Regions from separate parts of the Bacillus sp. 11B20 genome, predicted to be linked through region 1. Evidence: a T-box and tRNA genes for the amino acid it is inferred to sense, from the RefSeq annotation. Region 1 holds a T-box; the other holds one or more tRNA genes.
What was found. The T-box of region 1 lies ahead of thrS (threonine--tRNA ligase). A T-box ahead of a tRNA ligase gene usually reads a tRNA of that ligase, here a tRNA-Thr.
Positions count from the first base shown of each region.

Region 2: it encodes a tRNA-Thr, which carries the amino acid that the T-box ahead of thrS (threonine--tRNA ligase) is inferred to sense. The anticodon was not compared.

Region 1 covers NZ_JBLZWZ010000008.1:705,847-715,887, reverse strand. Annotated here, with positions in the region: gene dnaI (primosomal protein DnaI) at 1-852, shown strand, start outside; gene ACN6NB_RS13055 (TVP38/TMEM64 family protein) at 886-1,524, shown strand; gene ytxC (putative sporulation protein YtxC) at 1,585-2,454, shown strand; T-box leader at 2,498-2,744, shown strand; gene thrS (threonine--tRNA ligase) at 2,789-4,729, shown strand; gene ACN6NB_RS13040 (methyl-accepting chemotaxis protein) at 4,888-5,808, shown strand; gene ACN6NB_RS13035 (HAD family hydrolase) at 5,861-6,640, opposite strand; gene ACN6NB_RS13030 (sensor histidine kinase) at 6,817-8,574, shown strand; gene ACN6NB_RS13025 (LytR/AlgR family response regulator transcription factor) at 8,571-9,308, shown strand; gene lrgA (antiholin-like murein hydrolase modulator LrgA) at 9,446-9,889, shown strand; gene lrgB (antiholin-like protein LrgB) at 9,904-10,041, shown strand, end outside.
Region 2 covers NZ_JBLZWZ010000007.1:930-10,970, forward strand. Annotated here, with positions in the region: rRNA gene ACN6NB_RS04150 (23S ribosomal RNA) at 1-2,097, shown strand, start outside; rRNA gene rrf (5S ribosomal RNA) at 2,207-2,322, shown strand; tRNA gene ACN6NB_RS04160 (tRNA-Asn) at 2,332-2,406, shown strand; tRNA gene ACN6NB_RS04165 (tRNA-Ser) at 2,411-2,501, shown strand; tRNA gene ACN6NB_RS04170 (tRNA-Glu) at 2,519-2,593, shown strand; tRNA gene ACN6NB_RS04175 (tRNA-Val) at 2,627-2,702, shown strand; tRNA gene ACN6NB_RS04180 (tRNA-Met) at 2,718-2,794, shown strand; tRNA gene ACN6NB_RS04185 (tRNA-Asp) at 2,799-2,875, shown strand; tRNA gene ACN6NB_RS04190 (tRNA-Phe) at 2,894-2,969, shown strand; tRNA gene ACN6NB_RS04195 (tRNA-Thr) at 2,976-3,048, shown strand; tRNA gene ACN6NB_RS04200 (tRNA-Tyr) at 3,064-3,148, shown strand; tRNA gene ACN6NB_RS04205 (tRNA-Trp) at 3,163-3,236, shown strand; tRNA gene ACN6NB_RS04210 (tRNA-His) at 3,266-3,341, shown strand; tRNA gene ACN6NB_RS04215 (tRNA-Gln) at 3,351-3,422, shown strand; tRNA gene ACN6NB_RS04220 (tRNA-Gly) at 3,430-3,504, shown strand; tRNA gene ACN6NB_RS04225 (tRNA-Cys) at 3,510-3,580, shown strand; tRNA gene ACN6NB_RS04230 (tRNA-Leu) at 3,595-3,683, shown strand; tRNA gene ACN6NB_RS04235 (tRNA-Leu) at 3,720-3,801, shown strand; gene ACN6NB_RS04240 (hypothetical protein) at 4,217-4,642, shown strand; gene ACN6NB_RS04245 (phosphotransferase) at 5,055-5,849, shown strand; gene ACN6NB_RS04250 (hypothetical protein) at 5,908-6,612, shown strand; gene ACN6NB_RS04255 (histidine phosphatase family protein) at 6,643-7,188, opposite strand; gene ACN6NB_RS04260 (hypothetical protein) at 7,251-7,448, opposite strand; gene ACN6NB_RS04265 (hypothetical protein) at 7,594-7,863, opposite strand; gene ACN6NB_RS04270 (DUF1963 domain-containing protein) at 7,928-8,617, opposite strand; gene ACN6NB_RS04275 (DUF2262 domain-containing protein) at 8,636-9,439, opposite strand; gene ltaS (lipoteichoic acid synthase) at 9,980-10,041, shown strand, end outside.

The sequences.
Region 1 (10,041 bases):
AGTGTGTTATCTGATGAAGATGTGAAGGCCTTTTTACAGAAGCATCAAGAAGAAATACATGAAGACATGATCAATCGCAGCTTGAACCGGCTCTTTGAATATGTGCAGCAGTCGAAGGGCTGCTCTTACTGCTTAGATGACGAAAACGTCAATGCCATTTTAGATGGGTATCACCCGAAGCTTGTAATCAAAGGTCAGAGTATTGATATTGAATATTCCCCTTGTCCAGTCAAGCTGCGGCTCGATAGACAGAAAAAACAGCAAGAGCTGATGAAAAGCATGTATATTCCGCAAAATGTCCTTCAAGCGACGTTCGCTGATCTGAACGTTGTGGGAAGACAAGAGGTCATCCAAAAAGTAGGTCAATTCCTCCAAAGCTATGATGAGACTGGAAAAGGAAAAGGCTTGTATTTACACGGAAAATTTGGAGTAGGAAAAACGTATATTCTGGCAGCCATTGCGCAGCAGCTAGCGGAGAAAGAATACCCATCTCTCCTTGTTTACGTGCCTGAATTTGTGAGAGAGTTAAAAAATTCGTTAGCTGATCATACGCTAGAAGAAAAGCTGAATATGGTTAAATCCACCCCGATTTTAATGCTTGATGATATTGGAGCAGAATCGATGACAAGCTGGGTGCGGGATGAGCTGCTCGGTACGATCTTACAATACCGTATGGCAGAGCAGCTGCCGACGTTTTTCTCTTCTAATTTCTCACCAAATGAGCTGAAGCATCACTTTACGTACTCACAGCGCGGGGAAAAAGAAGAGGTCAAAGCCGCTCGTTTAATGGAACGGATTCTCTATTTAGCAGAGCCGGTCTTGCTCGAAGGAGAAAATCGCCGTCATTTATAAAAACGTATGTCACCTGAAGGAGGAGCAAATGAAATGAACAAAAGAAAATGGCTGCTTTTTCTTGTGATTGGCATTCTTGCTGCTGCGTTGTGGTGGCTGAATAAACAGCATCTTCAGCTCGCGCCGAAAGATGTGAAGAATTGGGTGCTTCAATTTGGGATACTGGCTCCCTTTGTTTTTCTTTTCTTATCTCTTTTCCGCCCGTTTGTTCTCGTCCCGATTACAGTCTTTTCTTTGGCGGCAGGTTTGGCATTCGGCAGTGTCCTTGGGACGATTTATGCCCTCATTGGGGCTACAGCCGGGGCAACAGGCTCCTTCATGATTGCTTCAACCTTTCGTGCAAAAAAGAAGGAAACGGAATCAAACAGCCGAAAGCTGAAAGCGGTGACGTCCCGCATTCAGGAGCATGGATTTCTTTATATTTTGTTATTGCGTATTGCACCGATTCATTTTGATTTCGTCAGCTATGCGGCAGCTGCTTCACGTGCAAATTATCGTGCATTTGTGGCAGCCACCTTTTTAGGCTTAATACCGGGTACAATTGCGTTAAATGTTCTCGGCTCAAGCTTTGTCAGCGGCAATTATGCCGCCTTAGTGGTTGTTTGTTTGATTTATTTGATCTTTATCTCCGTTCCACTCATTTTAAAAAGAAAGATGCCTGATTTATTTTAGGCGTCTATTTTTTATGTTTCCCCCATATATATGTAACAGATGTCGTTAGGGGGGACAAACATGCTTGAAATAATCTTTGAAGATGAATATGATACCGCCGCTTTTTTACATCTTGCTGAACACTTGGACAGTCGGCATCACATGTCAATTCAACAAGGGAAAGACCGGCTTCTCATAGAGGCGAAGGAATCAGAAGAAGCACTTGAGCACATTGTGCGGCCATTATTGGTTCACTTTTTTTTGGAATGCAAAGAAAATGAGCGCATGCGCAGCATCCTTGAAAACACCTATTTATTTAAAGATCCCGAAGAGCAGCACCAAATTCTTTCCATCGCTCACAGTATCATGAACGGGGACTTAGATGATATTCCCGGCATTCAGCAAGAGCCGTCAAGAGAAGCCCTTTTAAAAAAGGAGCTTGAGGCAATTTCTTTACAGCAAGGTGTTTTTTCAATTGGTTCATTTATGACATTTAGGCTGTCAGAGTATGATCGAAGGCTGAAGAACTATGTTGAAGTGTCCATTGAAGAATACAAAATGGAGCAAGAGTATCAAAACTTCATTCAATCGCTTCGAGACTATGTGATGGCAAGAGAGCCTAGGCTCGAAAAAGTACATGTTGTGCATCAGGACCGCCTGGTGATTTGGGAATTTCGCTACGCTTCTGAGCGTGATCAAAAACAATACATAGACAGACAGTTTGTAAGAGAGCATCCAATGTATATTGATTCGCAGCTGATTGCACCGCTTGTCTCCATTGCACCGCAAAAAATTGACCTATTTACAAATGATACAGGTCACTCGATGGTGCAAACGATTCAAAATATTTTTCAAGAAAGGGTCGAGGTGTTCCCATCTCATTCATTCCAAGAGCACAATGTTCAATTTGTACATGACCATTTCGACAAGAAAAGTGAAAAGCTTTCTTGATTTTCACGAAAAAACGTTTTATAATACGGTGTAACTTCATACAGAGACCGTATTGATAAGGACATGAACAAATGAACACCCGCTTAAAGAGAGGGAAGCCGCGGCTGAAAGCTTCCTAGCAGAGGACCATTTGCTTTACCACCTTTGAACATCAGCTGTGAACTTTTTAGTAATGGCTGACGGGAATTCCCGTTATCGAACCGCAAGCCGTATTTGCTTATGAAAAGCAAGCTGCAAGTACGGGAAAAAGGGTGGAACCACGATTCCGTTTATTCAACCTCGTCCCTTTCCAGGGGGCGGGGTTTTTATATTGCCAAAAAAGGAGTGACCAGAGATGTCAGAACAAATTCAACTTACATTTCCAGATGGAGCAGTCAAGGAGTTTGACAAAACAGCGACAACAGAAGACATCGCGGCATCAATTAGCCCGGGCCTAAAGAAAAAAGCACTTGCCGGTAAATTGAACGGTAAAGAAATAGATCTGCGTACGCCGCTATTAGAAAGTGGAACAATCGAGATCATCACAGACAAAAGTGAAGAAGCACTCGACATTATGCGCCACAGCACAGCCCATTTGCTAGCGCAGGCGATCAAACGCCTGTATGGAAAAGAACATCACGTTCAGTTTGGCGTAGGTCCTGTCATCGAAAATGGCTTCTACTATGATGTGGACATCGATGTAGCCATCACACCTGAAGACTTGCCAAAGATTGAAAAAGAAATGAAGAAAATCATTAACAGCAATCTGCCAATTGAGCGAATTGAAGTATCAAGAGAAGAAGCGAAAAAGCGCTTTGAAGCGATTGGTGATGAGTTGAAGCTTGAGCTGTTAGAGGCGATTCCAGAAGGTGAAGCTGTGACGATTTATGAGCAGGGTGAATTCTTTGACCTCTGCCGCGGGATTCACTTGCCGTCTACAGGGAAAATTAAAGAGTTTAAACTGTTAAGCCTTGCAGGTGCATACTGGAGAGGTGACAGTAACAACCAAATGCTTCAGCGTATTTACGGAACAGCTTTCTTCAGCAAAGAAGATTTAAATGAGCATTTACGTCTGCTTGAAGAAGCGAAAGAACGCGATCACCGTAAGCTTGGAAAAGAGCTGAAGCTGTTTGCGAATTCTCAAAAGGTTGGTCAAGGACTTCCGCTTTGGCTGCCAAAAGGCGCAACGATCCGCCGCGTCATTGAGCGTTACATTGTCGATAAAGAAGTGCGTCTTGGCTATGAGCATGTGTACACACCTGTTCTTGCGAATGTTGAATTGTATAAAACATCAGGACACTGGGCGCATTATCAAGAAGACATGTTCCCAGTGATGGAAATGGACAACGAAGATCTTGTTCTTCGTCCGATGAACTGTCCGCACCATATGATGATTTACAAAAACGAGCCGCACAGCTATCGCGAATTGCCAATTCGTATTGCAGAGCTTGGTACAATGCACCGCTATGAAATGTCAGGTGCTTTATCCGGCCTTCAGCGTGTCCGCGGTATGACATTAAACGATGCACACATCTTTGTTCGTCCAGATCAAATCAAAGACGAGTTCATCCGTACAGTTCGCTTAATTGAAGAAGTGTATCAAGACTTTGGCTTGAATGACTACACATTCCGCTTATCTTACCGTGATCCAGAAGATACTGAGAAGTATTTCGATGACGATGCGATGTGGAATAAAGCACAATCGATGCTGAAGGATGCAATGGACGAGCTTGGCCACGATTATTATGAAGCAGAAGGCGAAGCAGCATTTTATGGTCCGAAGCTTGATGTACAAGTGAAGACAGCTCTTGGAAAAGAAGAAACATTATCCACTGTACAGCTTGATTTCTTACTTCCAGAACGCTTCGATCTCACATATATCGGAGAAGATGGAAAGCACCATCGTCCAGTCGTCATTCATAGAGGCGTTGTTTCTACAATGGAACGCTTCGTTGCCTTCTTAATTGAAGAATACAAAGGAGCTCTGCCAACATGGCTGGCACCTGTACAATTCCAAGTCATTCCAGTTTCACCGTCTGTTCATTTAGACTATGCGAAAAAAGTGCAGGAACGTTTGCAGCTTGAAGGTCTTCGTGTAGAACTTGACAGCCGCGATGAAAAAATTGGGTACAAAATTAGAGAAGCGCAAATGCAAAAGATTCCGTACATGCTTGTTGTCGGAGATCAAGAAGCAGAAAATGGCGCTGTCAATGTTAGAAAATATGGGGAACAAGATTCAGAAACAATGGATCTTGAAGCCTTTGTGAAACATGCAGTAGCAGAAGCGAAAAAATAATGAAGCAGCCAGTGATTCTTTTTTAGATCACTGGCTTTTTTCTTTTTGGAAAACATCCTCCACTAGTGATCCAATTCCTAAAAAGAGACGTTTAGATAGTACAAAAGTAAGGGTAAGTATGTACTATTGGTTTGAGACAAATTGGGGGAATGAAATCGATGAAGCAAACAACAAACACTTTATCGTCACAAGTATTGGAGCAATCAGCTGTTCTTCGTGCATTAGAGCACTCGCTGGCAATGATTGAATTTAATGTGACAGGTGAAGTTCTATGGGTGAACGATATTTTTGCAAAAGCCATGGGATATTCTAAAGAAGAGATGATCGGTCTTAAACATAGACAGTTTTGTCCTCCACATATTACAGAACACACAAGCTATCATATGTTTTGGAAGAGTTTGAGAGAAGGTCAAGTCTTTCAGGAAAAAGTACAGCGGTTCACAAAAAACGGCAGCAGCTTATGGCTTGAAGCGACATATTCACCTGTTCGAGATGAAGAAGGAACTGTAGTGGGTGTTGTGAAAGTGGCGACAGATATTACGGAGAGAGAACTATCGATGAAACAGGTTGTAGAAGACTTAAAGGAGATGTCTGCGAAATTAATGGAACGAGCAGAAGTTGGCATACAGCATAGTCAAAGTGTCAATACATCCTTTAATCATATAGCAAACGAAACCGATCAAAATATGAGCTTGCTAAAAGGATTAACGGAGCAGGTAGAGTCCATCAGCTCTATTGCGGCAACCATTAATAGTATTTCTTCGCAAACCCAGCTGCTCGCCTTAAATGCGGCAATAGAAGCGGCACATGCGGGTTCCTATGGAAATGGCTTTAGTGTAGTGGCAGCAGAAATTCGAAAGCTTGCGACAAATTCAAAAGAAGCGATCGTCAAGGTAGATCAATATGTGAAGGCGATCCATGCAGAAGTAGAGAAGGTCAGCAGCGGAACAAGCAGGGCAAAGACAACCGTGTTTACAAACCGGGATCTTGTAAAGCTGGCAAGCGAAGAATTCATCATTGTAGGAGAAGCAGCACGCGGCTTAGACCGGCAAGCGCAAAGTCTAGCATCAATCATTTAGCTCTGTGAATAAAAAACACCCAATCTCGTCAGGAGAAGGGTGTTTTTTTGTTTTATTTTAATATATCAAACAATTCATGTAAGTCTTTGATTTCATAATCAGGCGTCACATCTGTTTCATTTTTCTTGTCATGGCGATTGATCCAAACGGTTTGGATACCAACGCGAGATGCGCCGAGAATATCTGTTTTTGGATTATCCCCAACCATGATCACTTCGTCTTTTGTTAAGTTTAACAGCTGAAGGCAGTGCTCAAAGATACCTGGATCAGGCTTGCCTTTCCCATAATCCCCTGAAATCACAATCTCGTTAAAATAAGGAGCAAGCTCAGGAACACCCGCAAGTTTTTCCTTTTGAAGGCTAGGATCTCCGTTTGTTAAAAGGAGCAATTCGTAGCTGCCTTTCAGGCGGTTTAAAACAGGGTATGTTTCTTCATAGACATATGGGCGTTTCCTACGCTCTGCTGCAAAGAAATCAGCCAAATATTGTCCAAATGCCTCATCGTCAATTCCCGCTGCCCTTAAGCCATTGGTCCAAGCGTTTTTGCGATATTCTGGTGCAATGGCGTTCAGCTTTTGAAAGCCTTCGCTAATCGGTTCACTAAAATTGGACCACAGTCCTTCGAAAGGATTAATGCCGATCATGACAGTATAATCATATGTTTCATAGGAAGAGTACAGCTTTCTTGCTTCTTCACGTACAATCTGTTCAAATGATTCTGGATCGAGTCCATATTTCTTTTCCGCTTCCCGGCAAGTTTCCTGAAAAGTTGTGTGAATGCTTTTTTCGTCCCAAAGTAAAGTATCATCTAAATCGAAAAATACGGCTTTCATGATCTTCTCCCTTGTTATGTATGTGTTACCTTCAATTGCAAGTGACAGGCTCATGTTCATTTTACAATAGAAGAAGAGGCCAATAAAGAAAAGATTTGAGAGATCTTTGATCATTGACCGCACATGATAGAATAGAAAGACAGTAGAGAAGACATACATCAATTGAGGTGGCCGGTTTGCTTCATTTAATTATCATGATGATCGAGCGTGTAGGGATCATCGTTATTCTAGGATTTGTGCTTGCTCATGTGAAGGGCTTTCGCAATCTATTGCTACATAATCAAGGATTTCGGAAAAAGGCAATCCTTGTCTTCATTTTTGCTTCTTTTAGCATTATCAGCAATTACACAGGAATTGAAATCCAGCAGCAAATTGTCATGAATCATGAGTTTTCTTATCATCTCGGCTCGTCAAGCTCTATCGCCAATACGAGAATTATGGGGATCGAAATGGGCGGTTTGATCGGGGGGCCGTTTGTAGGGATTGGTGCAGGGCTTTTAGCTGGAATTCATCGCTATTCCCTTGGAGGAAGCACCGCGCTCAGCTGTGCGATTTCTTCCATTTTAGCCGGTGTCATTGCAGGTTATGTCGGCAGCAGGTTTAAGCGGAGGAATCGAATGGTGACACCTCGCCAAGCAGCTTTTTTTGGGGTGGCGATGGAATCATTACAGATGATCATTATCCTTCTGTTTGCAAGGCCATTCGCCGATGCATGGGGGCTAGTCAGTATCATTGCCCTGCCGATGATTTTTGTGAATGGAATCGGTAGCTTTATCTTTTTATCTATTTTACAGTCAGTCATTCGGCAAGAAGAGCAGGCAAAGGCGATGCAGACGCATCGTGTATTTTTGATCGCCGATCAAACACTGCCTTTTTTCCGCCAAGGGTTAAATGAACAGTCTTGTAAAAGTGTGGCGGAGATCATTCATCGGTTGACTGAAACAGATGCGGTCTCTTTAACAGATACAGAAAAGATTTTAGCGCATGTCGGAGATGGAACAGATCATCATATTCCATCTAAAAGCCTGATTACGGGGCTGTCGAAACAAGTCTTGATGAGCGGCAAGATTATGAAGGCACATTCGAAGGGCGAAATCAATTGTTCCGTCGCTCATTGCCCTCTTGAAGCCGCAATCGTGCTGCCGCTCACTTCTAACGGTCAAACGATCGGGACGTTAAAAATGTATTTCAATTCTCCGGTCGGATTAAGCAGGGTGGAAGAGGAGCTTGCAGAAGGTTTGGCGATGCTGTTTTCCACACAGCTTGAGCTTGGAGAGGCGGAAACTCAAAGCCGCCTGCTAAAAGATGCAGAGATCAAAGCCCTTCAAGCACAAGTGAACCCGCACTTTTTATTTAACGCCATTAATACCATCTCTGTTTTGTGCAGAACCAATGTGGAGATGGCAAGGAAGCTGCTGTTGCAGCTAAGTATTTATTTTCGCTCAAATATGCAAGGTGCCCGCCAGCTGCTGATTCCGATGCATAAAGAGATTCAGCATGTGGAGGCATATTTGTCACTTGAACAAGCAAGATTTCCAAATAAGTACCATGTGACCTTTCAAATTGAAAAGGAGCTGGAGCAGGTGATGATTCCGCCCTTTGTGATTCAGGTGCTTGTTGAAAACGCTGTGAGACATGCTTTTCCTAAACATCAAACAAATTGTGAAGTCATCGTATCCGCTTTGATGAAAGATGGGCATGTTTATATGAAAGTAACAGATAATGGGCAGGGAATTGAAGATGATAAGATGGCTCAACTATTAAAAGCGCCTGTCGAATCACTAGAAGGAACAGGGACAGCCCTTTTTAATTTAGATCAGCGGTTAAGAGGGATTTTTGGCAGACAAGCTGCTTTATCGATTCATAGTGACCAAGGCACTGACATCTCATTTCGCATTCCAATGGATTATGTAAAAAAGGATGATTCTCATTGATGAAGGTATTAATTGTAGATGATGAAGTATTAGCAAGAGATGAATTAAAATACTTATTACGAAGAACGAAAGAGGAAGTTCAAATAGAGGAAGCAGAAAATATAGAATCTGCTTTTGATCGGATGGTTGATCAGAAGCCGGATCTGCTCTTTTTAGACATTGATTTATCTGGTGAGAATGGATTTGATATTGCCAAAAGGCTCAACCGGATGTCTGATCCGCCAGCGGTTGTATTTGCGACAGCCTTTGATCAATATGCGCTGAAGGCGTTTGAGGTAAGTGCGCTTGATTACTTAACAAAACCATTCGATGAAGAGCGTTTGCTCCAGACCATTCAAAAGTTTAAAAAATGGAAATCTGTTGAAACGCAAGAGCACCAGCTGTTAGATGAGAAAATACCCCATCAGCAAAAATTAGCGATCTCAGTTGATGACTCTATTGTGATCCTGCAAGTTGAAGAGATCATGTATGTAGGACTAAGCGAGGGGAAAAAGGTTGTGAAAACAAAGGATCACATGTATGAGGTCACAGAACCGCTGGTGGTCATTGAAAAGAAACTCCCTGAGGCTTATTTTATGAGGGTCCATCGCAGCTATATCGTGAATACCTCTCATATGAAAGAAGTACAGCCGTGGTTTAATTCGACGTACAATCTGCATATGACAGACGGGTCCATCATTCCTGTCAGCCGCACATATGCCAAAGAATTAAAGAAGTCACTCCTGCTAGAGTAGGAGGGCTTTTTTTGTTTGTATTTCAATACTCGTTTTTTGCATTTCAGTCATTGAATCTGGTGAGTTTTATTGTAAACGCTTTATTCATTTATTTCATGCCGTATACTGAGGGCAGTCGAAGAAAGAGGTGAAGGGGCATGAGTGCCACTAAAGTATATGGATTTTTATCTCAAGCATTTATTTTTGCAACCGTAATGTTCGTTTCTAATCTCATTTCAATGTATTTACCGATTCCGATGCCCGCATCCGTGATTGGTTTGGTTCTATTATTTGTTTTGTTAACAACGAAAATTGTCAAACTGGAGCAGGTGGAGCAATTAGGTACATCATTGACAGGACTCATTAGCTTTCTATTTGTTCCCTCTGGGATCTCAGTTATTCAATCACTAGGTGTCATGCAAGAAGTAGGTGTGCAAGTAGTCGGTGTCATTATCATTGCAACCATTATGTTACTTGCAGCGACAGGGCTGTTTTCACAGCTTCTCATGCAATTATCAGAAAGACCGCAGAAACGTAAAGAGACAAAGGAGAGTAAATCTGCTCCTTCTCATTCAAATAAACCAGCTTCAAGTACGCATTAAAGGAGAGATGCAAAATGGGTACAAGTACAATGAGTCCTTATTTTGGCATTGTCGTCTCATTAGTCGCTTTTGGAATAGGGACATTTTTATTTAAAAAATCAAAAGGTTTCTTCTTGTTCACCCCGCTGTTTGTGGCGATGGTACTGGGCATT
Region 2 (10,041 bases), on a different contig from region 1:
AATCGAACCTGGAGATAGCTGGTTCTCTCCGAAATAGCTTTAGGGCTAGCCTCAAGGTAAGAGTCTCGGAGGTAGAGCACTGATTGGACTAGGGGCCCCTACCGGGTTACCGAATTCAGTCAAACTCCGAATGCCGATGACTTATCCTTGGGAGTCAGACTGCGAGTGATAAGATCCGTAGTCGAAAGGGAAACAGCCCAGACCGCCAGCTAAGGTCCCAAAGTATACGTTAAGTGGAAAAGGATGTGGAGTTGCTTAGACAACCAGGATGTTGGCTTAGAAGCAGCCACCATTTAAAGAGTGCGTAATAGCTCACTGGTCGAGTGACTCTGCGCCGAAAATGTACCGGGGCTAAACGTATCACCGAAGCTGCGGACTGTTCTTACGAACAGTGGTAGGAGAGCGTTCTAAGGGCTGTGAAGCCAGACCGGAAGGACTGGTGGAGCGCTTAGAAGTGAGAATGCCGGTATGAGTAGCGAAAGACGGGTGAGAATCCCGTCCACCGAATGCCTAAGGTTTCCTGAGGAAGGCTCGTCCGCTCAGGGTTAGTCGGGACCTAAGCCGAGGCCGAAAGGCGTAGGCGATGGACAACAGGTTGATATTCCTGTACCACCTCCTCACCATTTGAGCAATGGGGGGACGCAGGAGGATAGGGTAAGCGCGGTATTGGATATCCGCGTCCAAGCAGTTAGGCTGGGAAATAGGCAAATCCGTTTCCCGTAAAGGCTGAGCTGTGATGGCGAGCGAAATTTAGTAGCGAAGTTCCTGATTCCACACTGCCAAGAAAAGCCTCTAGCGAGGTGAGAGGTGCCCGTACCGCAAACCGACACAGGTAGGCGAGGAGAGAATCCTAAGGTGATCGAGAGAACTCTCGTTAAGGAACTCGGCAAAATGACCCCGTAACTTCGGGAGAAGGGGTGCTTCTTAGGGTGTTAAAGCCCCGAGAAGCCGCAGTGAATAGGCCCAGGCGACTGTTTAGCAAAAACACAGGTCTCTGCGAAGCCGTAAGGCGAAGTATAGGGGCTGACGCCTGCCCGGTGCTGGAAGGTTAAGAGGAGCGCTTAGCGTAAGCGAAGGTGCGAATTGAAGCCCCAGTAAACGGCGGCCGTAACTATAACGGTCCTAAGGTAGCGAAATTCCTTGTCGGGTAAGTTCCGACCCGCACGAAAGGCGCAACGATCTGGGCACTGTCTCAACGAGAGACTCGGTGAAATTATAGTACCTGTGAAGATGCAGGTTACCCGCGACAGGACGGAAAGACCCCGTGGAGCTTTACTGCAGCCTGATATTGAATGTTGGTACAGCTTGTACAGGATAGGTAGGAGCCTTGGAAACCGGAGCGCTAGCTTCGGTGGAGGCATCGGTGGGATACTACCCTGGCTGTATTGACCTTCTAACCCGCTGCCCTTATCGGGCAGGGAGACAGTGTCAGGTGGGCAGTTTGACTGGGGCGGTCGCCTCCTAAAATGTAACGGAGGCGCCCAAAGGTTCCCTCAGAATGGTTGGAAATCATTCGCAGAGTGTAAAGGCACAAGGGAGCTTGACTGCGAGACCTACAAGTCGAGCAGGGACGAAAGTCGGGCTTAGTGATCCGGTGGTTCCGCATGGAAGGGCCATCGCTCAACGGATAAAAGCTACCCCGGGGATAACAGGCTTATCTCCCCCAAGAGTCCACATCGACGGGGAGGTTTGGCACCTCGATGTCGGCTCATCGCATCCTGGGGCTGTAGTCGGTCCCAAGGGTTGGGCTGTTCGCCCATTAAAGCGGTACGCGAGCTGGGTTCAGAACGTCGTGAGACAGTTCGGTCCCTATCCGTCGCGGGCGCAGGAAATTTGAGAGGAGCTGTCCTTAGTACGAGAGGACCGGGATGGACGCACCGCTGGTGTACCAGTTGTTCTGCCAAGGGCATCGCTGGGTAGCTATGTGCGGACGGGATAAGTGCTGAAAGCATCTAAGCATGAAGCCCCCCTCAAGATGAGATTTCCCATTCCGCAAGGAAGTAAGATCCCTGAAAGATGATCAGGTTGATAGGTCTGAGGTGGAAGCGTGGTGACACGTGGAGCTGACAGATACTAATAGATCGAGGACTTAACCTATATTCTAATGTGAAACATGAACATTGTTATCTAGTTTTGAGAGAACATTTTTAAAATATCTCTTGATTTATTTTCAATACATAGTATAATATCTTTTGTCACTAAATTGTCTGGTGATGATGGCGAAGAGGTCACACCCGTTCCCATACCGAACACGGAAGTTAAGCTCTTCAGCGCCGATGGTAGTTGGGGGTTTCCCCCTGTGAGAGTAGGACATCGCCAGGCTTTCTTCATTCCGCAGTAGCTCAGTGGTAGAGCTATCGGCTGTTAACCGATCGGTCGTAGGTTCGAATCCTACCTGCGGAGCCAATTTGGAGAGCTGTCCGAGTGGCCGAAGGAGCACGATTGGAAATCGTGTAGGCGGTAACCCCGTCTCAAGGGTTCGAATCCCTTGCTCTCCGCCACAATTTACATAATAAAGGGCCCGTTGGTCAAGCGGTTAAGACACCGCCCTTTCACGGCGGTAACACGGGTTCGAATCCCGTACGGGTCACCATTTTTATAGAATATATACCAGCATTTTTTATTCGGAGGATTAGCTCAGCTGGGAGAGCATCTGCCTTACAAGCAGAGGGTCGGCGGTTCGAGCCCGTCATCCTCCACCATATCTTTTATATCGTCGCGGGGTGGAGCAGTTCGGTAGCTCGTCGGGCTCATAACCCGAAGGTCGCAGGTTCAAATCCTGCCCCCGCAACCAAAATGGTCCGGTAGTTCAGTTGGTTAGAATGCCTGCCTGTCACGCAGGAGGTCGCGGGTTCGAGTCCCGTCCGGACCGCCATTTTTCAAAAGAATACTTGGCTCGGTAGCTCAGTTGGTAGAGCAACGGACTGAAAATCCGTGTGTCGGCGGTTCGATTCCGTCCCGAGCCACCACTATTTGCCGGTGTAGCTCAATTGGTAGAGCAACTGACTTGTAATCAGTAGGTTGGGGGTTCAAGTCCTCTTGCCGGCACTGTTTTTCAAATGTGGAGGGGTAGCGAAGTGGCTAAACGCGGCGGACTGTAAATCCGCTCCCTCCGGGTTCGGCGGTTCGAATCCGCCCCCCTCCACCATTTTTTATTTTCATAGGGGCATAGTTTAAAGGTAGAACAGAGGTCTCCAAAACCTCCGGTGTGGGTTCGATTCCTACTGCCCCTGCCAATTATACTTTATAATTCATTACATCTATGGCGGTTGTGGCGAAGTGGTTAACGCACCAGATTGTGGCTCTGGCACTCGTGGGTTCGATTCCCATCAATCGCCCCATTTTATTATTGGGCTATAGCCAAGCGGTAAGGCAACGGACTTTGACTCCGTCATGCGTTGGTTCGAATCCAGCTAGCCCAGTTGATGTGCGGAAGTAGTTCAGTGGTAGAACACCACCTTGCCAAGGTGGGGGTCGCGGGTTCGAATCCCGTCTTCCGCTCCAATAATGGCGGCATAGCCAAGTGGTAAGGCAGAGGTCTGCAAAACCTTTATCCCCGGTTCAAATCCGGGTGTCGCCTTTTTTGAAAAGACTGCCGGGGTGGTGGAATTGGCAGACACACAGGACTTAAAATCCTGCGGTAGGTGACTACCGTGCCGGTTCAAGTCCGGCCCTCGGCACCATTGTTTTTAATATAAGATGCGCTCTTTAATGATCATGCCGGTGTGGCGGAATTGGCAGACGCGCACGACTCAAAATCGTGTTCCTCACGGAGTGCCGGTTCGACCCCGGCCACCGGTATCTAGTTTTAGATATTCTTTATTATCATTCATTACAGAAGAATTAAGGAATATCAACGTTTAAAACGTCTTTCTACAAATTGTAGGAGGGCGTTTTTTATTTGTTTTTTAGCTGATTTTTCACACGACAAAATTGCTTCCAATCGTGTTCTGTTTACTGGTGAAAGGGGAATTAGCTAAATGGCACGACGTTAAAATATTTGAGACTACATTCTATTCAGTATTACATGAATAAATTTAAGGGGTTTCTTAATGTTCTAACAGTACAAGGAATAAATATTTCTGAATTAAAGCCTTACGAGGAACATATGAAGGAGATTATCTTTTACTTTATTGATGGTTACCTTATTATTAAACTAAAAGGGCAGGATAATTGAAGAAGGATGAGATAAATTGTACATAGGAGAGGTGTTGTCATGATTACGGTTAAAAATGCTGAAAGTTATCTTAAAGATAGCATTCGTGAAGATATCGATGATATAAAAAAGGTTTGGGAAACATTTAAGGCTTTTTCAAAGGAGGCAGTTGAGGGCGAAGAAGATAAAGAAATTTTATTTCAGTGTGGTGTCTATGACTTTACAGGAGAGGAACTATTTCATTTTGACCTTGTACGTCAGTTTACAGTTTATGAAGAAGATGATTATTCTCATATGGAACAACTACACTGTGAATTTTTATTTAAACCAACAAGCGAGTTAAAAAATTTAAAGGTGGTAGAAGAATGGTCAATGGATTATGACGATATCGATCATTTTTTTAATCATATTGAAAGTATTCATGAGTTTAAAATACCTTTGAGTTTAAAGCCGATAAAATCAGAAATATATCAAGAAGAACTTTGATTCTTATTTTATAAACGAGTACTTTACTTTAAGAGGGTATACCTTGCCTTTTAGGAATAATTTATCACGGGTGCCGGTTCAACCCTTGCCATCGGTATCTATTAAAAGTTTCATGATTGGTTTTTACCGTGAACCTAACGTTTCACCCTTGTGGTAAACGTTTTTTTGTGGTTTAAATGAGTTATTAAAAATAGAAAACTATTAGAAAATAATGAGCATGTACTTCTTTTAGCAGAATAATCTTTAGATGATTTGCAACATTTGATAAGATACATTTAACCATGTAAGAAAACAAACTGGGGTAGCACATTCACACAAAACAGTGTACTACCTTTGTGTAACTAAAAATATTTGGGTAAATACACATCTTTAGCTGATATCATCATTGTGATCCAATTTTAGGGGAGAATTTATGAAAAAACAAAATGACCATGAAGAGTTATTGACAGGTGGCAATGTCTCGAGCGTATATCGTTCGGGAGATACGGTTCGTCGAGAAGTAAAGTCAGACAATATCAATATACGAAAGCTGCTAAAGCATTTAGAAAAAAAGAATTTCTCCTTTGCTCCAAAGTTTTTAGGGGTTGATGAAAAAGGTAGAGAGATCTTGTCTTTCATTGAAGGCGTAGCTGGCCATGATCCCTTAAAAGAATACATGTGCTCTCACCAAGCTTTAAAAGAAATAGCGAGAATGCTTAGACTGTATCATGATGCTGTTTGTGATTTTCCCATTTCAGACGATTGGGAACGAATGGACAATACGCCTAACAACATAGAGGTTGTTTGCCACAATGATTTTGCTATGTATAACATTATTTTCAAGGATAAAAAACCAGTAGGAATCATTGATTTTGATGTAGCTGCTCCTGGTCCAAGGCTTTGGGATATCGCATATACTCTGTATACATGTGTACCTATCAGTAGGTTTTTTCGCACTGAAACAGGGGAGATCGTGAAATATTCTTCATTAGAACATGCAGACCAGATAAAGCATAGAGTGAAACTGTTTTTTGAATCTTATGGTGAGGAAATAGCAGAAGATTATTTGGATATGGTGCTGCTGCGTTTAAAAGGGTTATGTCAATATATGAAACGAAAAGCGAGTGAGGGTGATATCGCTTTTCAAAACATGATTCATGAGGGGCACCTTGAGCATTATCAAAAAGACATTCAATTTATTCATGAACATAGAAAAGATTGGATGTAAAACTACTTCCCTTTAAATAAGAAGTCAAAAGAATGAATGTAAAGAGGCGGCGTTGTTATTGCAAACGAAGACGATATTACAGACCATCATTGAAGACGAGGGATCACATGATTATCCTCTTTTTAGACAGTACTGTGTGAAAAAAGAACAGGGCCTGCGTAAAGATGCGCTAAAAGTTCTTCAGGCCTTTATTGAAGAGATGAAAGAGAACGATTTTGAAGTACAGCGTTTATTTGTTGCTTGGCTGTTTGAGAAGATTGAACGGTTTGAGGATGGTCATCATTTGCTTGTGTATCCATTGATAATTGGGGTGATTCAGCCTGTTCTGCAAGAGTGGGAGAAGGTTGACCCAATGGATGTGAGACCATATCGCTGGCAGGGCTTGTTTGTACATCAGGGAGAAGGGCTGCCCTATTTATTGAAGGCACTAGAGCTTGGGGGCAGCAAGGAGCAGCGTGTGATTGTTCAAATTTGTGAAATCTATTTATCGGCCTTGTGGTATTCGTTTCATCATATACATGAAGATCTTTATTTAAGCACCTATGAGAAAGACCAAGAGCGAATTCAGGGTATTGAAGATGTCATGATGCTGATTGAAGATAAGAGGATTCGTACTAATGTTGAAAAACAAGCAGCCTATTATGATCAGCTTTTATCGGACTGGAAGAAATTTCAGCAAACGGAGACAAGAGGCTTCATGAAATGGTGTGCGGAGCGTAAGAAGCCGTATGAGTGGGTAGAGGCTTTTTATTATCAACAATAGATGAGGAAACGGCAGAATTCATTCTGCCGTTTATTTATGCCATATTCGTTCTATTTCTACATGATCTGGTTTGAAATATTTCAGGATATAGACATCTGGATTGCTTAATTTTTCCCACTCCTCGAATCCAATCGTTGGATCGGCGTGTTTAAGAAGCAGGCTCATGATATTGCCATGTGTGATGAATAGGGTATGATCTTTTTCTAATTTTATTTGTTCGTGGAGCGCTTCTACAATACGATTCATGGCTTCTTGGCTCGATTCTCCGCCTTCACAGGTCATATGTAAGTCTGTAAAACTAAGCTTTAGCTTCTCATACCAATTGTCTATTGGCTTACTGCTTAACACACGTTCAGAGAGGCGTTGATCGATTTTTATCTCGAGCTGTTTTGCATGAGCAAGGGGCTCAGTAGTTTGGATCGCTCGTTTATAAGGACTTGAGATAATCTGATTAAGATGAATGCTGGAAAAAAACTGTGACAGTTCGTGAGATTGAGTGATGCCTTGTGGTGTTAAAGCTGCATCTTTAGATTGTCCATCTGCTTGGCAGTGTCTGACGATATAATATGTTTTCATTGGATACACCTTTCATTGAGTATAAAAAAATCATCCAGTATTGGATGAGGATTTGCGAAGATCTAGGTAAGCTTGTTCGTATCTGTTTCTTTATAGGGATCTGTGAGCTTGGAGGTCAGGTCTAGGTTGAACAAAAAATCATCGACGGTGTCTGTGCCAAAGGGAAGTGTGGAGAAGTTGATTGGGATGCTGTCTTCTTGCTTTTCTGAAGTGACTTGCTGTGCAGGCTGCTTTTTTCTCCAGTTCTTAAACAAGCGCATGTGAGGCCCCCCTTTTCTTTGAAAAAGATGGATTTATACATAATATACGGGGAGAGTTGTCCAGGCGTCAAATGTTTTCTTCAAAAGGAACGATTCAATTGATAAAAAAAGAGCCACAGGAAAGTGCGGCTCTTGTTGTTTCAGTTTACATTGCGCGTTGTAATGCTTGTAGTAATTTACGTTCGCATCTTAAGTTGTATCGCTTCTTATGGAGTTTCTCCGTTTTAAACCTGCCTATGAGACGCCGGACACCGGGATCATAAATGATGAGCTCCCTGCAAGTTTGATCATGTAATAGTGCTTTAAACCAGCTATATTTTTTGAGATGTGCTGCGTTCCTTGAGATATCCTCTTCATCCACTTGTAGAAAAGGGATATACACAGCAAGTGAAAAGATGTCTAAAATGAATCCCATTTTGCTTCCTCCTTTCATATTATTCATTACGCTTAGGAGAAGGCAAGGTTTCATTCAATAAACGTTAAAAACAATCCCAGTGCATAAACCATTCTTTTGATTCTTTGTCATAATAGAAATACATCGTGCCGTTATCACCAATCATGAAACGAGGTTTTTCTTCTGAGGCGATTTGCAGCATGAATTCGCCTTGTTGTAGATGGGGTGGGGATTGAATATACGCCCCATATCCACCGATTTTTGTGAACGAATAATTTGTGTATTGATTAAAGAAGTGGTCCGTCGCTTCTTCACTTTCGTTTACTTCTGATAAATCGATATATGACCATGCTTCTTCCCAGCAAGGGAAGTCCCTTTGTTCACTTTCGTTCCATTGGATTTGAAAGGGTTTGAGTCCTCTTACTTCTTCAGGAGTCTCAGCTACTTCTAAACCTTCGATTGATGCATATTCAATGAGCTTCCAGCCTTCGCCGTTTTTGGTGATATCAATCGGAAGTGCTTTCTGGTTGAGGAAAATTTGAATCAGCTTACACTCATTGAAGCCGTTCATTCCTCCTGGCACTTCTGGTAAATAAATTTGTAAGATCGGAATCATGGCACCATCTTGATCTTTCGGCCAGCCCTGATGAGGATCGATGAAAAAATGGCCTGCAAACCAGCTGTGTACAGCTGGATCAGGACGGAACCCGCCTATTTTGGCGATGGCTGGCGTTTTCCCAATTAGATTTAATTCTTGAAAAGCTTTGATCTCCATCTAATGTCCCTCCAACTGTTAGCCTGCAATGTGTGCATCATGAAATGTGCCATTTATATTTCCTGTGATAATAATGACATGTCCCCAAAATAAATCACCGTCATGATAGTAGACTTCAAACTCTCCCTCAGGGTAAACATGCAGGCTTTCAAGTGAAATGCGGCTCATAAATTGATTCAGTGTGAGTTCTTCTTGCTTTTCAACTGATTCGTCTTGTTCCTGCCAATCCTTTGCTAGATCTATCAGCTGATTCGCGGCAAATGATTTAATAGAAGAATCCCATTTAGCTTGTTCTTGTATGAGTTGTTTTGCTGTAGAAAGAGAGTCATTTATTTTTTCATCTTCTTCGAGGTTAAAGTAGAGAAGGCACTCTTCATTGCTCCATTGGATCGTCTTTTCAAATAAGTCTAGTCCTTTCACTAACTCAAAGGTTCCAAGTGTATCATCATGATAAAACACAGGCTTTTGGGCTTGTTCTAAAATTTCTTGAAGTGCTTGATCCTTTGTATCTGTATTGATCAAAGATACAAGCATGAATTCACCTTCGCCTTTTCGAACCTGAAGTGTAACGATTGATTCTTTATGTAATTGTGACTGCTTTTCCCTTAATCCTTCGTCATCTGTTAACCAGCAAAGTCTTACATTTTCGTTTGTGATATGGCCGTTTTCCTTCCAGGCAATTAGTGGAATAGAAGCGGTCCAAAGAGGTGCCTGTCCTGCTTTCCCTGCCCCTACGCCAGAAGGTCCTGTCACAGCTATGATAGTGACTATATCTTCTGAAAATCTTCCTTCAAAAGTGTTGATTTGTTTGTTAATCTTCATGTGATGTCCTCCAGCTCGATATTTTTGTTATGAACATAAGGATGATATGATCAAAATCTACCTCTTAATCACACCGCACATCAGTAGGGGAAATCAAGCTTTTTTTGTTTAAAACTGTTTTTTTAGGAGGTACATGGATTAATGGAGGTTGAGTCACAATAAAAGAAGCATGAATCGAATTTTGTATAAATTTGGGTAAGTGAGTCGAAAAGCCTAGGTTATTCTTCCTTTTCTTTATAATTACTTTGACACGAATAGATGAAAAAAGTAAAGTAATACTGAGTGATTTACAAAACCTTCTTCATCCACTAAAACATGAAGTGTGCGTAAATTTAATGTAAATGGATATTTTTCCTTTTATTTACTCGTATTTTTTTTGAAACTTATGATGCCTCTCGTTCGTTATATTAAAGGAGCGCATGTATCCGGCGGAGACAGAGCATCGGAATGCTTGACGAAGAAGATTTACATTTGCAAAATGAATGTAAATTTTTTATGATTTCATTTATATCAGAACGATGATAAGAAAGAAGAGGTTTTATGAAAAAAATATTTGCGAACAAATATAGCTTTTTTGTTTTGGCTGTCCTATTATTCTGGGC